DNA from 2 places in the Metabacillus rhizosphaerae genome. Region 2 is predicted to be linked to the other one. Evidence: riboswitches for the same ligand, from Rfam matches in the RefSeq annotation. Region 2 holds a riboswitch; the other holds the start of a gene.
The links. A riboswitch is a leader RNA that binds a small molecule or an ion and turns the genes downstream of it on or off. The one in region 2 is predicted to bind cyclic di-GMP.

Region 1: another riboswitch for cyclic di-GMP. It lies ahead of WCV66_RS12335 (anti-repressor SinI family protein); the one in region 2 lies ahead of WCV66_RS06650 (EAL domain-containing protein).

The regions. Positions count from the first base shown of each region.
Region 1 is NZ_CP147403.1:2,526,376-2,534,020, forward strand. It holds gene WCV66_RS12305 (ABC transporter ATP-binding protein) at 1-1,608, opposite strand, end outside; gene WCV66_RS12310 (signal peptidase I) at 1,605-2,093, opposite strand; gene WCV66_RS12315 (PqqD family protein) at 2,068-2,334, opposite strand; gene WCV66_RS12320 (hypothetical protein) at 2,334-3,116, opposite strand; gene WCV66_RS12325 (hypothetical protein) at 3,193-3,402, opposite strand; gene WCV66_RS12330 (helix-turn-helix domain-containing protein) at 3,666-4,001, opposite strand; gene WCV66_RS12335 (anti-repressor SinI family protein) at 4,104-4,250, opposite strand; cyclic di-GMP riboswitch class I at 4,282-4,364, opposite strand; gene WCV66_RS12340 (YqhG family protein) at 4,728-5,525, opposite strand; gene WCV66_RS12345 (DEAD/DEAH box helicase) at 5,650-7,335, opposite strand.
Region 2 is NZ_CP147403.1:1,384,137-1,391,781, reverse strand. It holds gene WCV66_RS06650 (EAL domain-containing protein) at 1-3,668, opposite strand, end outside; cyclic di-GMP riboswitch class I at 3,670-3,757, opposite strand; gene WCV66_RS06645 (hypothetical protein) at 3,982-4,230, opposite strand; tRNA gene WCV66_RS06640 (tRNA-Arg) at 4,374-4,449, opposite strand; gene clpP (ATP-dependent Clp endopeptidase proteolytic subunit ClpP) at 4,817-5,413, shown strand; gene WCV66_RS06630 (HPr family phosphocarrier protein) at 5,524-5,781, opposite strand; gene whiA (DNA-binding protein WhiA) at 5,813-6,763, opposite strand; gene WCV66_RS06620 (gluconeogenesis factor YvcK family protein) at 6,793-7,645, opposite strand, start outside.

The DNA of each region.
Region 1 (7,645 bases), 1.1 Mb from region 2:
TTTCATCAGTCGATCCAACGCTATCTTAACCTGAAATTCTGACTCGCTGTCCAACGCAGAAGTCGCTTCATCAAGCAATAGAATTGGTGCATCCTTTAATATTGCCCTGGCAATACTCAACCGCTGCTTTTGTCCACCAGATAATCGAACTCCGCGTTCTCCAATTTCGGTATCATATTGATCAGGGAGAGTTAAGATGAATTCATGAATGTTTGCATGAATCGTAGCATTTATCATTTCTAATTCCGTTATGTCAGGACGAGCTAATAAAAGATTGTCTTTAATCGTTCCACTAAATAAGAAGGTTTCTTGGGCAACGTAGGAAAAAGAACTTCTTAAAGTGGAGGGGGAGAGCTCGTTAATCAACATACCATTCAATAAAACCTGACCGGATTGAGGTTGATATAATCCTTGTATTAAATTAAATAAAGTTGTTTTTCCTGCACCGCTCGGCCCCACAAAGGCAACTATTTTACCAGTTGGAATATCTAAGTTTATTTGTTTAAGTATTTCTGTTTCTGGATCGTAGGAAAAAGTAACATTTTTAAATTTGATTGATTTAGGTTGACTACTATTCTTCGTATAGGTCGGAAAATCTATAACCTCAGGTTCAACATCTAACACCTTTGAAATTCTTTCTACGGCAGAAGCTGAACTTTGGAAGCTTCCCCATAATCCTGCTAGTCCTGTTAATGGATTAATGAGGTGCTGCATTAGGGTGACAAAGGTTAGTAAAGAGCCAACTGTGATTTGTCCGGTTGATACGAAAAAGGCACCAAGACAAAGGCTAATGATATAGGCAATAGATGATATTGCTCCTCCAGCAACATAAAAGGTACCGCGTAGCTTCGCGTTCTTCATCTCTAAATGGAAGAACTCATGATTTTGACTAGCGAATATCTTTGCAAAAAATCCCTCAAGAAGAAACGAACGTATAACTGAGAGACCTTGGAACGTCTCACTTAAGTTGCTATTAATATCCCCAATTTTATTGTAGATTGTTCTACTGTTATTTCTAATTAATATTCCGAATACACCACCAACGACTATTGCAATAGGAATAATTAGAAGACTAAGAACGGATAATTGCCAATTAATTTGGAGCATATAGAAAAAAACAGCCATTGAGATTAATGGCAGCTGGATAAGATAGATGAGATTGCTTCCAATGACGCCATCAATACAATTGATATCATTAGTAAAGTGAGTTAAAAGGTCACCTGAGCGTATTTTTGATCGTTTTTCTGTTGGTAATAACAAGATTTGTTTAAGCACATGTTCCTTTAAATCTCTTTTAATCTTGCTAGTAACATAGGATTGTAAGTAGGTATTGAAATAGGTTACGAATAGGCTAATCGTAATTAGTGATAAAATGATTGGAATAAGTGATTTTAGTTTATTAAATTGACCTTGGACTGCAGCATCTGTGATCGTACCAAAGAACCAAGCAAATCCAATCGTTAGAAAGATTTCTACAAATAAAATAACGATAAGTCCAGAATAAGATTTCCAACTTTTAAGGATATAAGGTCCTAGCAATTGAAAAGTTTTTTGTATACCTTTAAGGTTGAACTCTTTTATTGCTGAACCTATTTTGTGTGCAATCATATTGAAACTCCATATCGCGTCTTAATAGATTCCTTAAATGAAAGGTAGCTTTTTAATACCTTTGAGATGTAAGGAACAGATACAATTATGTAACCCCATAAAATAGCTGATAAATCAGTTAAGTACACTTTCTTTTTTTGTTTATTAATTGTAACTAGTTTGCCAATGATTTGATCTTGACTGATTAGTTCATCTGAACAAAGATTTGTATCACCTTTAAGCTCATATTTAAGTTGACCAATTACTTTTTTTTCTCTTAAAAATCGGTGAGCGATGAGTTGACCTGATGAAGAATGATAGAGTAGGATATCACCTTTTTTTACTGTTTTTTCATTAAACTCAACAAATCGGCAGATGTTTCCCTTTTGAATAAATGGATACATACTTGTTCCATAAGAAGGTAGATCCATCCATCCATATTTTTGCATCGTTCTTATTAGAAGATCGACAGTATCTTTATTAAACTGCATGGTGCACCAATCCATATTCTATGAGTTCTCCTAAAAACTCTTCAATATCTGTTAGTAGAGATTCATTTTGCAAATCGTATTTTTGTAATATTGATTGACTTAGTGAGCCAATTGATTGTGGATGTTCGAGCAGTGTCCAACAAAATCCTCCAAGAGCATTTAATTTTGTAACAGTAAAATTGTCTGTATTCATAATAATCCACTCATTATCAAGATGAACTGTTTCATATTCACTTTTTTTGATATATTGTTTCATTAAGAGATCATCTCCCAAAAGCTGTTGTTTTTTTGAAAGTGGAGGTCATAGACAGGGACCTGATTCACTAACTTATTTAACAAATGAAATATTCTTTTTGTTTCATCAGGACTATTGGTCCAGTAAAACACTTTATCCATGAGCTGTAATAGTCCAGTTGATTTTGATAATTTGATACGTTTATTATTTAACGACTGATGTAGTAGTTGAATGCTTTCTAGAGTATAAGAACAAGATAGATGTTTTCCTTCAAGTTCACTTCTAAATGGAGAGTCAAAAATGTTTATTTCATTAGGAGTGATTTTTATGATGGTTGCTTCATCAGATAAAAGCTCCCTAGGAAAAGACAATTTAGCAGCAGTAGATTTACCAGCACCAGATTGACCTGAAAAGATATGTGCTCCACTATTTTCAAGTACGCATGAAGAGTGTAATAATATCCCCCAATTGTGATGAACGATGAAAGAACTATATAGATTCATCAAGGCGTGTTTTAGCGCTAAATCGTTATGTACAGAAATCGTTGCGTTAGTATAATTTAGGTCGACACTAATTAAGTAATCTGCTCTTTTAAAGGAAATTTGGTCACTTGTTTTATAAGTAGCGACGTAATAATCAACAAAGGGTATTCCAAAACCATCTATAATATGTATAGAGAGATCTGCTTTAGAATTTATTTCTTCTACTAAATTAAAGTTTAGATTAAACAAATGCATTACAGTACAAGAATCACTAGTAAGTAATATTAGATGTTCACCTATTCTTATCTGTTTTTTATACATCCTAATAATGCTCCTTATTAAATAAAGAGGCCAACTTATAATTGACCCCAACAATTATTATAGAAAATTTCAAGTATTAGCCATTCCCTTTCCCATTTCCCTGTCCAGGGGCACCAGCACCACCTGGTGTAGGATTCGGATTGTTCGGTGGCCAATTTACACCATCATTCCCTGTTCCAGGATGGTTTAGATTTCCTCTACCCGGATTCCAACTTTGCGCAGTCTCAAACCGAATCGCCTGATGCTCCAAAACCATCGGACGATTCTCATTAATCTTACCTGTCATGTTCTCACCTCCTCCGTTTACTTCTTTATAAAGAACAAACGGAGTAAAAAAAATCACCAACTATAGTATATTCGTACTATTTTGTTCTCTATAACATTATAAAGCGTATAAGTTAATATGAAAAGGGGAAAGTTTCGACATAGAAATAGGAATTTTGACAATTGACATATTTATAAATAGAAATAGGGTAGGGAGGTGGTATTCAATAAAACGAACAAAACAAAAAGAGCATCATCGGCGATCAAATATCACCAACCATGCCCTCATTTATCATTATCATTCTGTAGCTTCCATTTATTAAATTCCAAAAACTCGCGAAATTGATCTTTGGAGACACCTGATTTCATGGCGTCTTGAACGAGCTTTGTCCATTCGTTGTCAAGTTCCTGTGGGTTTGTTTCACTTTGTTCATCGAGAAGGGTGTTAACGGAAACGCCTAGAACGGATGAAACTTTTTCTAAAAATTGTACAGAAGGATTTGACTGGAGATTGCGTTCAATCGAACTTAGGTAGGATTTTGCAACTCCTGCTCTTTCAGCTAGTTCAGATAAAGATAAATTTTTTTGAGTTCTATATTTTTTAATTCGTGGACCAATCACGTCAAAGATCACCTTCCTTGTTAGCAATAGTATAACATATAAAGAAGGTTTTGTTTTATATGAAGAACATCTTATCAAAAAATTTACAAAGCCCTATTTTATTCATTTTACAGGGCTTCCCTTTTCAACTAAAAATTCTTTTATTTCCTCTACACTAATACCCACTTCAAGTGCCTCTAAAATCATCTCTACCCATTCGCGGTCAAGATGGCTTTCCTTTGTAATACGATCAATGATTTCAATATTCAACTTATACCCTCCTAAAATACTTGCCTGTATTTCAGGCAGTCCAGCCATCATAGTAAGAACGTTAGACCTGTGACTTTGCGTCCCTATTTTTCAATAGGTTTGCCCTTTGACTGAATAATTGTCATTATTTGATATTGGGAATTGATACAAAAGTCCTTTTTATGTATCTATCAATATATCTACTCTTATTATAAAAAGGAATTTAAAGGAAGTGTGCAGAACTATGTCGAGAGATAAAAATTTATCTGAAAATGGTAAATGTAATATTAATGTAATGTTAAATGGGTGTAAATGCCTATTTAACTGGGTTTAAACAAGTATTTTTAGCACATCTTTATTTAAACTTTAAGAAAACTTTAAGAAAAGTTAAAAATATAAAAATTGATTTTTGTCGAATTATAATTCTTTTTTGCAAAAATCATAAAAGGAGACAAAAAACAAGCAATTGTACCTACCAATTGCTTGTTCAACGGTAACCTATTTAAAGATTGCTTGAGGGGTTAAATAAAATATACCGCCATTTTGCACTGATACATTAATTTGTGGTTCATAAAGCTCGCGCAAAGCTTCCTTCTCTAAATGGTAGCAGTCAGGCTTTTCGTCTAAGTCTTCATAAAAGTGATCTAGAAGCTTTAGGTCTTCATTCCATCGTTGCCTTGCAGAGTCTGCCCATGAATGATCTTGTCTGCTAATGCTTTGTTCAATAAACTGTTCAATTCGTTTTAGTCCGCTTTGCGGTTTGATTAGTGGAGTCATATTAAAGCATAGATCAGGTATTTTTGGTGTGAGTTCGAGTTTTTCTAACTTTTCTTGAAAGTTTTCTACCAAGGTTCCACTTACGAGATGCAGACCGATTGAGTGTAGCTGATCTTTTTTCATATCACATTGATAAGATACCATGAAATTGGCGCAAAGCCATGGGTGTAAAGGAATGCTCCCACCTGGAGAGGTGACTTTTTCAAATAAGCGAATGTAGCTCCCTAGACGTGTAGTTGATTGAAAGATTTGATGTAGGCGTGGGGCGCCAAAATGCATGACCTCACCCTTTAGATCACCAGGAGCTTTTTGTTGATCTGTTATTAATGTTAGTTTCATTGGGTTTGGAACTCCATTTGTTTTTTCTAGATAATGCCAATAAAAAGGCCGATTCATTAACTCCTTATCCATGTTGATTGTTAATTGGACGGTCATATAGCCTGGTTCATTATCAATGATGTCACAGGAATTTGCCTTGAAGAAGCTTTCTAAATAGCTATGAATTTTTTCCTGCTGCATGATGTTTCCACCTTTCAAACTAGCATATTAATTAAAAAATATTTTTTGTACTAAGTATTTGTGTCTAGCCACTAAAGGATTAGATATTCCTTTAGTGGCTTATACTTTTCGAAGCTGAAGATTACTATTGATTTCCACTAGCAGCCTTTCTTTGCTCTTGAGAATGCTGAGCATAATCAAGGATTGAGGTTAAGTTTTCCATCTTGATTTTCATTTCGCCGTCACTTTTCGAATTGTACATAATGTCTTGGATGTGCTCTTCGAAATTTTTAATTTCTAATCTTGTTAAAATCTCATCTAGTTCACCAATGACTTTTTCAAACAAATGTATTTTTTCGTATAAAAGCTTTAGGATATGTTCTTCCATTGTGTTTCTTGTTGCCATATTGTAAATATGGACATCATGCTCTTGTCCTAGACGATGGATCCGGCCGATTCGTTGCTCAAGTCTCATTGGATTCCAAGGTAAGTCGTAATTGATGATGTTGTGACAGAATTGAAGATTGATCCCTTCACCGCCAGCTTCTGTTGCAATAAGAACTTGCACTCGATTTTTGAAGAGTTCCTTCATCCAGTCTTTTTTTCCACGTTTAAAGCCGCCACGGAAGGGAACAGAAGTAATGCCGTTTTGCTGTAAAAACCATTGTAGATAAAATTGAGTAGCTCTGTATTCCGTAAAAATGATTACTTTGTCGTTAATGTTTTTAATGAGCTCAACAACCTTTAGAGCCTTTGTATTTTGTGTGACACCATCGATCGCCATCATAATGTCTTTAATTACGTTATTAGGTAGAACGGCTTCTTCTTCCTCTGGGCGATCTAGCATTTTCTTTAATGTCATATAAACAGCTTCGCGACTGCTGCATGCTTCACGTTGAAGTGTCATGATTGAAAATGTATTTGCAGCATATTGAGTGGAAGTTTTTAATGCTGAAATCGTGTCATATAGATGTTGTTCTGTTTCTGAAAAGTCGATTGGCACGGTTTCAACATGGCGTTTTGGCCAATCGATTCCAGTGTCACCACGGCGATTTCGAATCATGACCTTATTTATTAACTCTCGTAAATGTTCATGATCCTCTAATGAACGTTCTTTTGCTGAAAAAACCTCTGTAAAGTATGCCTCATTCCCAAGGTGCCCTGGCTTTAGTAGGGACACGAGGTTGAAAATTTCCTCAACTCTGTTTTGGACAGGTGTTGCAGTTAACAATAAACAATATTTTTTCTTTAAATTTTGGACAAATTCATAGTTTTTGGTTTTATTATTTTTAAGCTTGTGAGCTTCATCAATGATCACAAGATCGTAGGATTGTTCATAGACTATTTCACGGTGTGGGCTGCGTTTTGCTGTATCAATTGAGGATACAACAACATCACATGATTCCCATACATAGCTTTTCTTTTGCTCAACAGCTGGAATGAAAAATTTTTCAGTTAGCTCTCGAGCCCATTGGGAAACAAGTGATGCAGGAACTAAGATTAATACCTTTTTTACAAGACCACGAATCATATATTCTTTTAAAATTAGTCCTGCTTCAATCGTTTTACCTAAACCAACTTCATCGGCTAAAATGGCTTTTCCATTCATTTTTTCTACCACTCTTTGCGCAACCTCTAATTGATGAGGCAGCGGGGTGAAATGTGGAAGGTGATTAGGGGCTTGTAAGCCTTCAAATGAAGGAACAGCTGTATGCTGCTGAACTTCATAGCTGAGTTTAAATAATTCCCAGTTTGACCAAGGTCCATCACTTTCAAGCCTTTCAAAAAATCCTTCCTGCCAGGATGAATCAAAGTTTGTCTTTACATTCATAGTTATGACAGTCCTTTCGTAAACTAAGCTGCATTGAAATGTTCATCATTTAGGTATAAAAGCAGGGTATCTTTATAATAAAGTGTTTTCATTTTCTAAAACACGAACAATAATAGATAAAAAAACTTAATTGTTAAGTAAAAAAGTGATTGCCGAAACGATACCCTCATGGTAGGATGATAATGTAAGAAAGTTCAAAATATGCTTTTCTTTCATTATAGTAAGCATATATGTTTTATCTTTTTTTTAGATGAAAATTCTTGTACTAGGTATAAGCGCTTTGACATCCAGCTCCAGCGCCTAGCGCCTA
Region 2 (7,645 bases):
ATCGGGTTTCTTATTTCTTGGGCAACTTCAGCTGCTATTTCTCCGGCAATTGTTAACTTTTCAGATTTCCGTAAAAGCTCTTCTGCTTTTTGCATCTCAGTAATATTTCTTGCCACCCCAATGACATGCTGAACATTTCCATTTTCGTCCAAAATCGGTGTTAATACTGATTCAAATATACAAATGCCACCATCAAGCTTTTTGAATTTAATTTCTTTCTGACTTGCTTGCTTTGTTTTTACCATTTCCATAAAAGAAAACTTATGCATGTTCTGATCAGCTTCAGGGAAAAGACTATATATTTTCCTACCTTCAAAATGACTTGGAGGATAACCGAGTACATTTTCATGAGAAGGAGAAGCGTATACCATTGTCCCGTTTACATCATAAATTGAGACGAGATCTTTCATATTTTCAGCCATTAGGCGATACATTTCTTGGCTTTTACGTAATGCTTTTTCGGTTTCTTTTAATTGCGTAATGTTTATACATGAGCCAATAATCTCTACAATTTCTCCGCCTCTTTTAATCGGACTTAAAGCAGCAAGATAATAGATACCGTTAAGCTCACCTTCGTACGTTACATTTTCCTCGCCATCCCATGCTCTTTGATAATATTTTGTTTTCTCTTTTGCTTTTTCAACTGGTATAAAATCAATTAGCTCTTTTCCTATTGTTTGTTCAGGAACTAGGCCAAGTTGATAAGCTAGTTCTCCGTCGAATAAGGTATGAATAAATCGTCCATTCACTTTTTTGAACTTCATGGTCATTCCTTGCTGTAACCGCACAGTTTCCTGAAGTTCTTTGCGTGCATTTTGAATTAATTTCTCAGCCCATAAACGATCATTTAAATCTTGAGAAATTCCACATGAGATTACTATTTTTTCAATGTCCTTAAACTTGCTTTCAAATTCTTCCGCAAGAACGGGTTTACTAAAATAATATCCCTGACCTTCATTACAAACATATTGTTGAAGAAACACTAAATGCTCCTTCGTTTCAATCCCCTCAGCTACAACGTTTAAATTTAAGTTGTGAGCCATCGAAATAATTGTTTTTACAATTGTTTCGTCACTAGGATTATTATGGAGTTCACGAACAAAGGATTGATCGATCTTTAATGTATCAACAGGGAAACGTTTTAAATAATTCAATGAGCTAAAGCCTGTCCCGAAATCATCAATACTAATTCGTACGCCTAAACGTTTTAATTCCTTTAAAGTAGTAATTGTCCTTTCAATATCTGTTGTCATACTTTCGGTAATTTCAATCTCCAAGTACTGCGGATCAAGCCCAGTCTCATTTAATATTTTTGCAACTGTTTGAACAAGGTTTGCCTGAGAAAATTGCCGTGCTGATAAATTTACAGACATAACTAAGTTTGGAAATCCTTTTTTATGCCAAGTCTTGTTTTGAACACAGGCTGTATACAAGACCCATTCTCCAATCGGAATAATTTGTCCTGTTTCTTCTGCAATTGGGATAAAATTTTCAGGAGAAACAATTCCCCATTCAGGATGATTCCAGCGAATTAATGCCTCTGCACCAGAGATTTTACCTGTTTTAAGATCTATTTTTGGTTGATAGTGCAAGACAAGCTCATGACGTTGGATTGCTTTGTGCAATGCCATCTCCATTTCTAAAGAATTATATGTTCCTTCTTCCTCATTTGAAGAATAAAATCTATACGTTTTCTTTCCAGCTGACTTTGCTTGATACATCGCAAAATCCGCATGTTTAATTAAGATCTCTCCCGTTTCCCCGTCATCAGGATATAAGCTAATCCCAATACTCGGAGAAGTAAAAATATCATATTCGTTAATTTTGAAAGGTTTAGCTAGCATTTCGATTATTCGTTCTGCTATCTTTGCGGCTTGATCACGATCCACATTTTCCAAAATCACAATAAACTCATCGCCGCCCTGTCGGAATACCATATCGTTTTCATTTACAGAGCGCTTTAAGCTTTGAGCTACTTCTTTTAACAATAGATCGCCTATCGTATGGCCTAATGTATCGTTTATAACTTTAAAACGGTCTAAGTCAATAAACAGGACTGCTTTTCTCGTTGAAAGTTCTAATCCAGTCGACAAACACTTCTCAAGCATACTTCTGTTTGGCAACCCCGTCAGATGATCATGGTATGCCATATGCTGTACCAAAGCTTGTGCTTTCTTTTGCTCTGTAATGTCCTTTGCAATTCCATAAATGCCCACAATTTTCTTTTCAATAACAATCGGTATATTTGTTACATTAACATAAACTAGTTTCCCCGATTTATGAACAACGTTTACATAAAGTGTATCGGTACTCCCTTTCGTTGCATTATCAAAAGCAGTCATTGCTTTTGATATATCATCCGGATGGATAATCTCCTCAAATGACATAGTTAATAACTCAGCTGAACTGTAACCTGTCAGGTGTTCACTGGCTTTATTAACATTAGTAAAATTTCCTGTTAAATCAAATGAGTAGACAGCATCCTTGTTATATTCAAAGAGAGACTGATAACGTTGTTCGTTGATCGTTAATTGTTCGATGAGCACCTTCTGTTCGGTAAGATCTTTCCCCATTGCTAAAAGCGCTGGCTTACCATTATACATAACTTTTGCTCCAGAACCCTCTACAATAATAGATTTTTTATCAAGTGTAAAAAGCTTATATTCCTGAAAATGTTGTTCCTTGCCTTTAAATAGATTATCCACTGAATTTTTAAAGTGTTCGATACTATCAGGATGAACAATTTTCTTAATTGATTTTCCAATTAATTGCTTCTCATGAGAAGCACCATATAATTTAATCGCTTCAGGATTTGCGTAAACAATTATGTCATCTTGAATTACAAGCAGTGCTATGGGAGATTTCTCAATAAGATTACGATAACGTTCTTCACTCTCAATCAGTTCCTTCTCCACCTGTTCAGTACGTTCTAACTTCTGTGACTGGCTGGTGAATTTTCTATCTATTACAGAAATCAAAATAAAAAAGAAAAGAATAACTACACTACCTATTCCTATTCCAACGGTTAAGTAAATATTATGGTTGATGGTTACATGCTCAGAAGCAGCAAGATGACTTGTCATTCCTACCATTGATAAAAAGTGCAAACACATTAAACTAATTCCCATAAGAATTCCGCTAATCATCTTCATACGAAAAATGCCTAATGAAGGAGATAACATATTCCGCATAAACATTTTTAGAATATAAAAGGTCGGTAATAAGGCGAATAGTGTCGCTACTAAAACTGAGAAAAAATTGTATTCAATTTGACCATGAAATGACTCCATTCCGCTAAAATGAAGTACGAGAAAGCTTATCCCCCAAATAAGACTTGCTAAGTTGCCATGAGCCCTACTTTTTTGAGCTTTTGCACTGATGATTAATGTCAAATACATAAGACTTATTGCAACTATTAAAGAAATAGACACATGAGATAAGTCAAATGAATGAAAGGGTATAAAAGCAAGCATTCCTAAAAAATGCGCCGTCCAAATCCCAATACCAATAGTAAAAGAACCATACCATATCCAAATTGTTTTCTTTCGCCCCTTTTGGTTTGAAAGGCGGTAAAGTATATCAAAACCAGTATAAGAAGATAAGATAGCAATAATAAATGAAACAACAAAAAGTAATGGATGATAGTTAGCAAAAAATGAATTAATCACTTAGTTCACCTCAAGTAAAGTAAAAAGAAATTCTCCTTAGGTCCGTAGCTTTGCGTCACCAACTTTCGCTGGGTTTGCCATTATCGAAGATTATATTACTTTTATCGTCATTTAATCCTGACTTTAGATGGTAAATTTCACAAAAAAATTTTTATATTCCTGAAAGTTAAAATTCAGGCACTTAAGTGGTTAAACTGAAACATGTGTACTAAAAAATCGTAGGGATCCTATCAAAGGATCCCACCGTTAGGTTTGACGTTCTAAAGTGCAATAAAGCTTAAATATAACTCATACATACTTGATAAGCTTTTTGTTAATTATATTCACCTTCATTGTACTTGGTTATTAAATAGGTAGTAACAAATACACGGCAATCTGGAGATAGCGAGCTGTTTAAAGGATGAATAATATCCCCAAAAGGTTCACCATTCAAGAATTTTATAACACCTTTAAATTCAGAACCCAATATCGCATCATAGCCTTTCACTTCTACAAAACACTTATTATCATCAATTCTCTTATAATCAACTGTTGTGACTGAATGAGGTTGTTCTTTATGCATTTTTATTCCTCCTCTATTGTTAAAAGGATAAAGAAAAGGTTTCTAAATTTAGATAAACTAAAATAATAAACAAGAAACTTGTCCATAAAAAATAACAAGGACCTGAGATTCACTCAAACCCTTGCTATCCTAAACATCTATGACGCGCTCGGAGGGATTCGAACCCCCGGCAGACGTGGTACCGGAAACCACCGCTCTATCCGACTGAGCTACGAGCGCAAAATATTCATACATCAGTAACGAAAATTATACGTGAACTTTACAATAATTTCAACTGTCTTTTTATAGCAAACACTATATTCTATTCCTAATCCAATTTCGATTATTTATACCGTTTGAAATGCAATAAATGTGGGAAACATGATAAACATGTTATGATTAACAAATACATAGTATAGTATAAATAAGGTCAATAAGGATCTTTGACCTTTTCGTTTGACCTTTATTGACCTTAGTTGTATGATGGAAATACATAAAGTATTACAACTGCTAGATGCATGTTTAGTATTATGTTCTAAAGGATTACATACTGGTATAAGTTTATCCTTTAGTGCAATCTTTCTTATTACGAAGGAGGAATAGAATAATGAATTTAATCCCTACAGTTATTGAACAAACAAATCGTGGTGAGCGTGCTTACGACATTTACTCTCGTCTATTGAAAGACCGCATTATTATGCTTGGAAGTGGAATTGACGATAACGTAGCAAACTCAATCGTATCTCAGCTATTATTTTTAGAAGCAGAGGATCCAGAAAAGGATATTTCCATTTATATTAACTCACCTGGTGGATCAATCACTGCTGGTATGGCAATTTATGACACGATGCAATTTATTAAACCACAAGTTTCAACAATTTGTATCGGTATGGCCGCTTCAATGGGTGCATTCTTACTTGCAGCTGGTGAAAAGGGTAAACGTTATGCACTTCCTAACAGTGAAGTAATGATTCACCAACCACTTGGCGGAGCACAAGGTCAGGCAACAGAAATTGAAATTGCTGCAAAGCGTATTCTTTTCTTGCGTGACAAATTAAACAAAATTCTTTCAGACCGTACTGGTCAGTCCTTAGATGTCATTGAGCGTGATACAGAGCGTGATAATTTCATGACTGCTAGTCGAGCTCTAGAGTATGGTTTAATTGATAAAGTATTAGACCGTAGCCCAATTGGCGAAAAGTAATATATAGTAAAAAGCTTACCATTGAAGGTAAGCTTTTTTCTTTTCTGTTATTTAAATAGGGTAAAAAATAGCACACCGTCTCTATTTCCTGAGCGGTGTGCTGCCTTTTGTTATCCTTCTTGCTGTACATAGTTAGCTAATGTATCTACTGCTTCTTCTTCGTCATTACCTTCTGCAATTAGTGTTATGATAGATCCTGAACTTATTGCTAAACTCATAAGCCCCATAATGCTTTTAGCATTTACCTTTTTTCCGTCTTTCTCTAAGAAAACATCTGATGCAAACCGGTTTGCTTCTTGAACAAATAGTGCTGCTGGACGAGCTTGTAAACCAGTTTTCAGGTGAACTTCAACTTTTTTTTCAACCATAGTTATCTCCTCTTCTCTTTTAATTAATTTATTATTTTAATGATAGCGGTTGGCCAGTTCGTAGTTGTTCTGCAATTTGGTCTAATTTTCGTAAGCGATGGTTTATACCAGATTTGCTAATTGTTCCGCTTGTTACCATTTCACCCAGTTCTTTTAATGTAACATCCTGATATTCGACTCGTAGCTTTGCTATTTCTCGAAGTTTATCGGGTAATGCATCTAGCCCAATTTTATTATCAATGAATCGAATATTTTCAACCTGTCTTAGTGCAGCACCAATCGTTTTGTTCAAATTGGCTGTTTCACAATTCACTAGACGATTAACAGAATTTCTCATGTCTCGGACAATTCTTACATCCTCAAAACGAAGTAATGCTTGATGGGCACCGATTATATTAAGAAGCTCGGTAATTTTTTCTGCTTCTTTTAAATACGTAATGAAGCCCTTTTTTCGTTCTAACGTCTTGCTGTTTAAATCAAATGTATTCATTAACTCGCAAAGAGAATCATTATGCTCTTTGTAAAGAGAGAAAATTTCGAGATGATAAGAGGAAGTTTCAGGATTGTTAACAGAGCCTCCTGCAAGAAATGCTCCACGAATATAAGAGCGTTTGCAACATTTCTTTTTCACCAGTGAGCTTGATATATTCCTTACAAAGGTAAAATCTTCCTCTAAAATATTTAAATCCTCTAAGATAGCCTTTGCCTTTTCAGCTAGGCGAACAATATAGACATTGTTCTTTTTCAATCGCATTTTTTTACGTACTAGTAATTCCACTGTGATATCATATTGTTTTTTTAATAATATATAGATACGCCTTGCAATAGCTGCATTTTCTGTTTGAATATCAACCATAATCACTCGGTTTGAAAATGAAAGGGATCCATTCATTCTAATAAGTGCAGATAGCTCTGCTTTTAGGCAGCAAGGCTTTAGTTCTAAGTTTGTTAGTTCCTTTTTTGTTTCAGATGCAAATGACAACCACTGCACCCCCATTCTAAGACATGCACTTATGTCATTTCTTGCTGAAGGATTCCATAAAGTAGCTTTGCCACTTTATTTGTATCATGTCTAATAACACTATTTTCGTAACTTACAATTTTATCTGTGATGACCTCAAGGCCTAATGATTTTAATGCCTCGATATCAAAATGTACTGGCTTTGCAAGCTCCTCTTCATATAACGATTTGATATGATCAGGAATTTCTTCTTCATTAACAAGAATGGTATTCATAAATGTGCATCTCATATGATCATATAATGCTTTAACATGATCACTTGCAGAAAAATTCAATGTTTCTCCTGCTTGTGTCATCACATTACAAATGTAAACCTTTTTTGCTTTTGCTTTACAAACCTCTTCGCCTATTTTTGGAACAAGAAGGTTAGGGAGAATACTTGTGTACAGACTTCCAGGCCCAATTATAATTAAATCCGCTTCTCTAATCACATCAATTGTTTCAGGTAACGGCTCAATATCATCAGGACTAAGAAAGACTCGCTTTATTTTCTTTCCTGAAAAAGGAATTTTGGACTCACCAGAAACAATGGTTCCATCTTCCATTTCAGCGTTTAAAATGACACTGGTATTTGCAGCAGGTAATACTTTTCCACGCACATTTAAAACAGTACTCATTTCCTTTATTGCATGGACAAAGTCACCAGTAATATTTGTCATAGCAGCTAGGATAAGATTTCCTAATGAATGTCCAATTAAATTATTGCCTTTATTGAAACGATGCTGAAAAAGCTCCTCGACAAGAGGCTCAACATCTGACAAAGCTGCTAATACATTGCGAATATCACCAGGAGGAGGAATGTTTAATTCATTTCGGAGCCTGCCTGAGCTCCCGCCATCATCT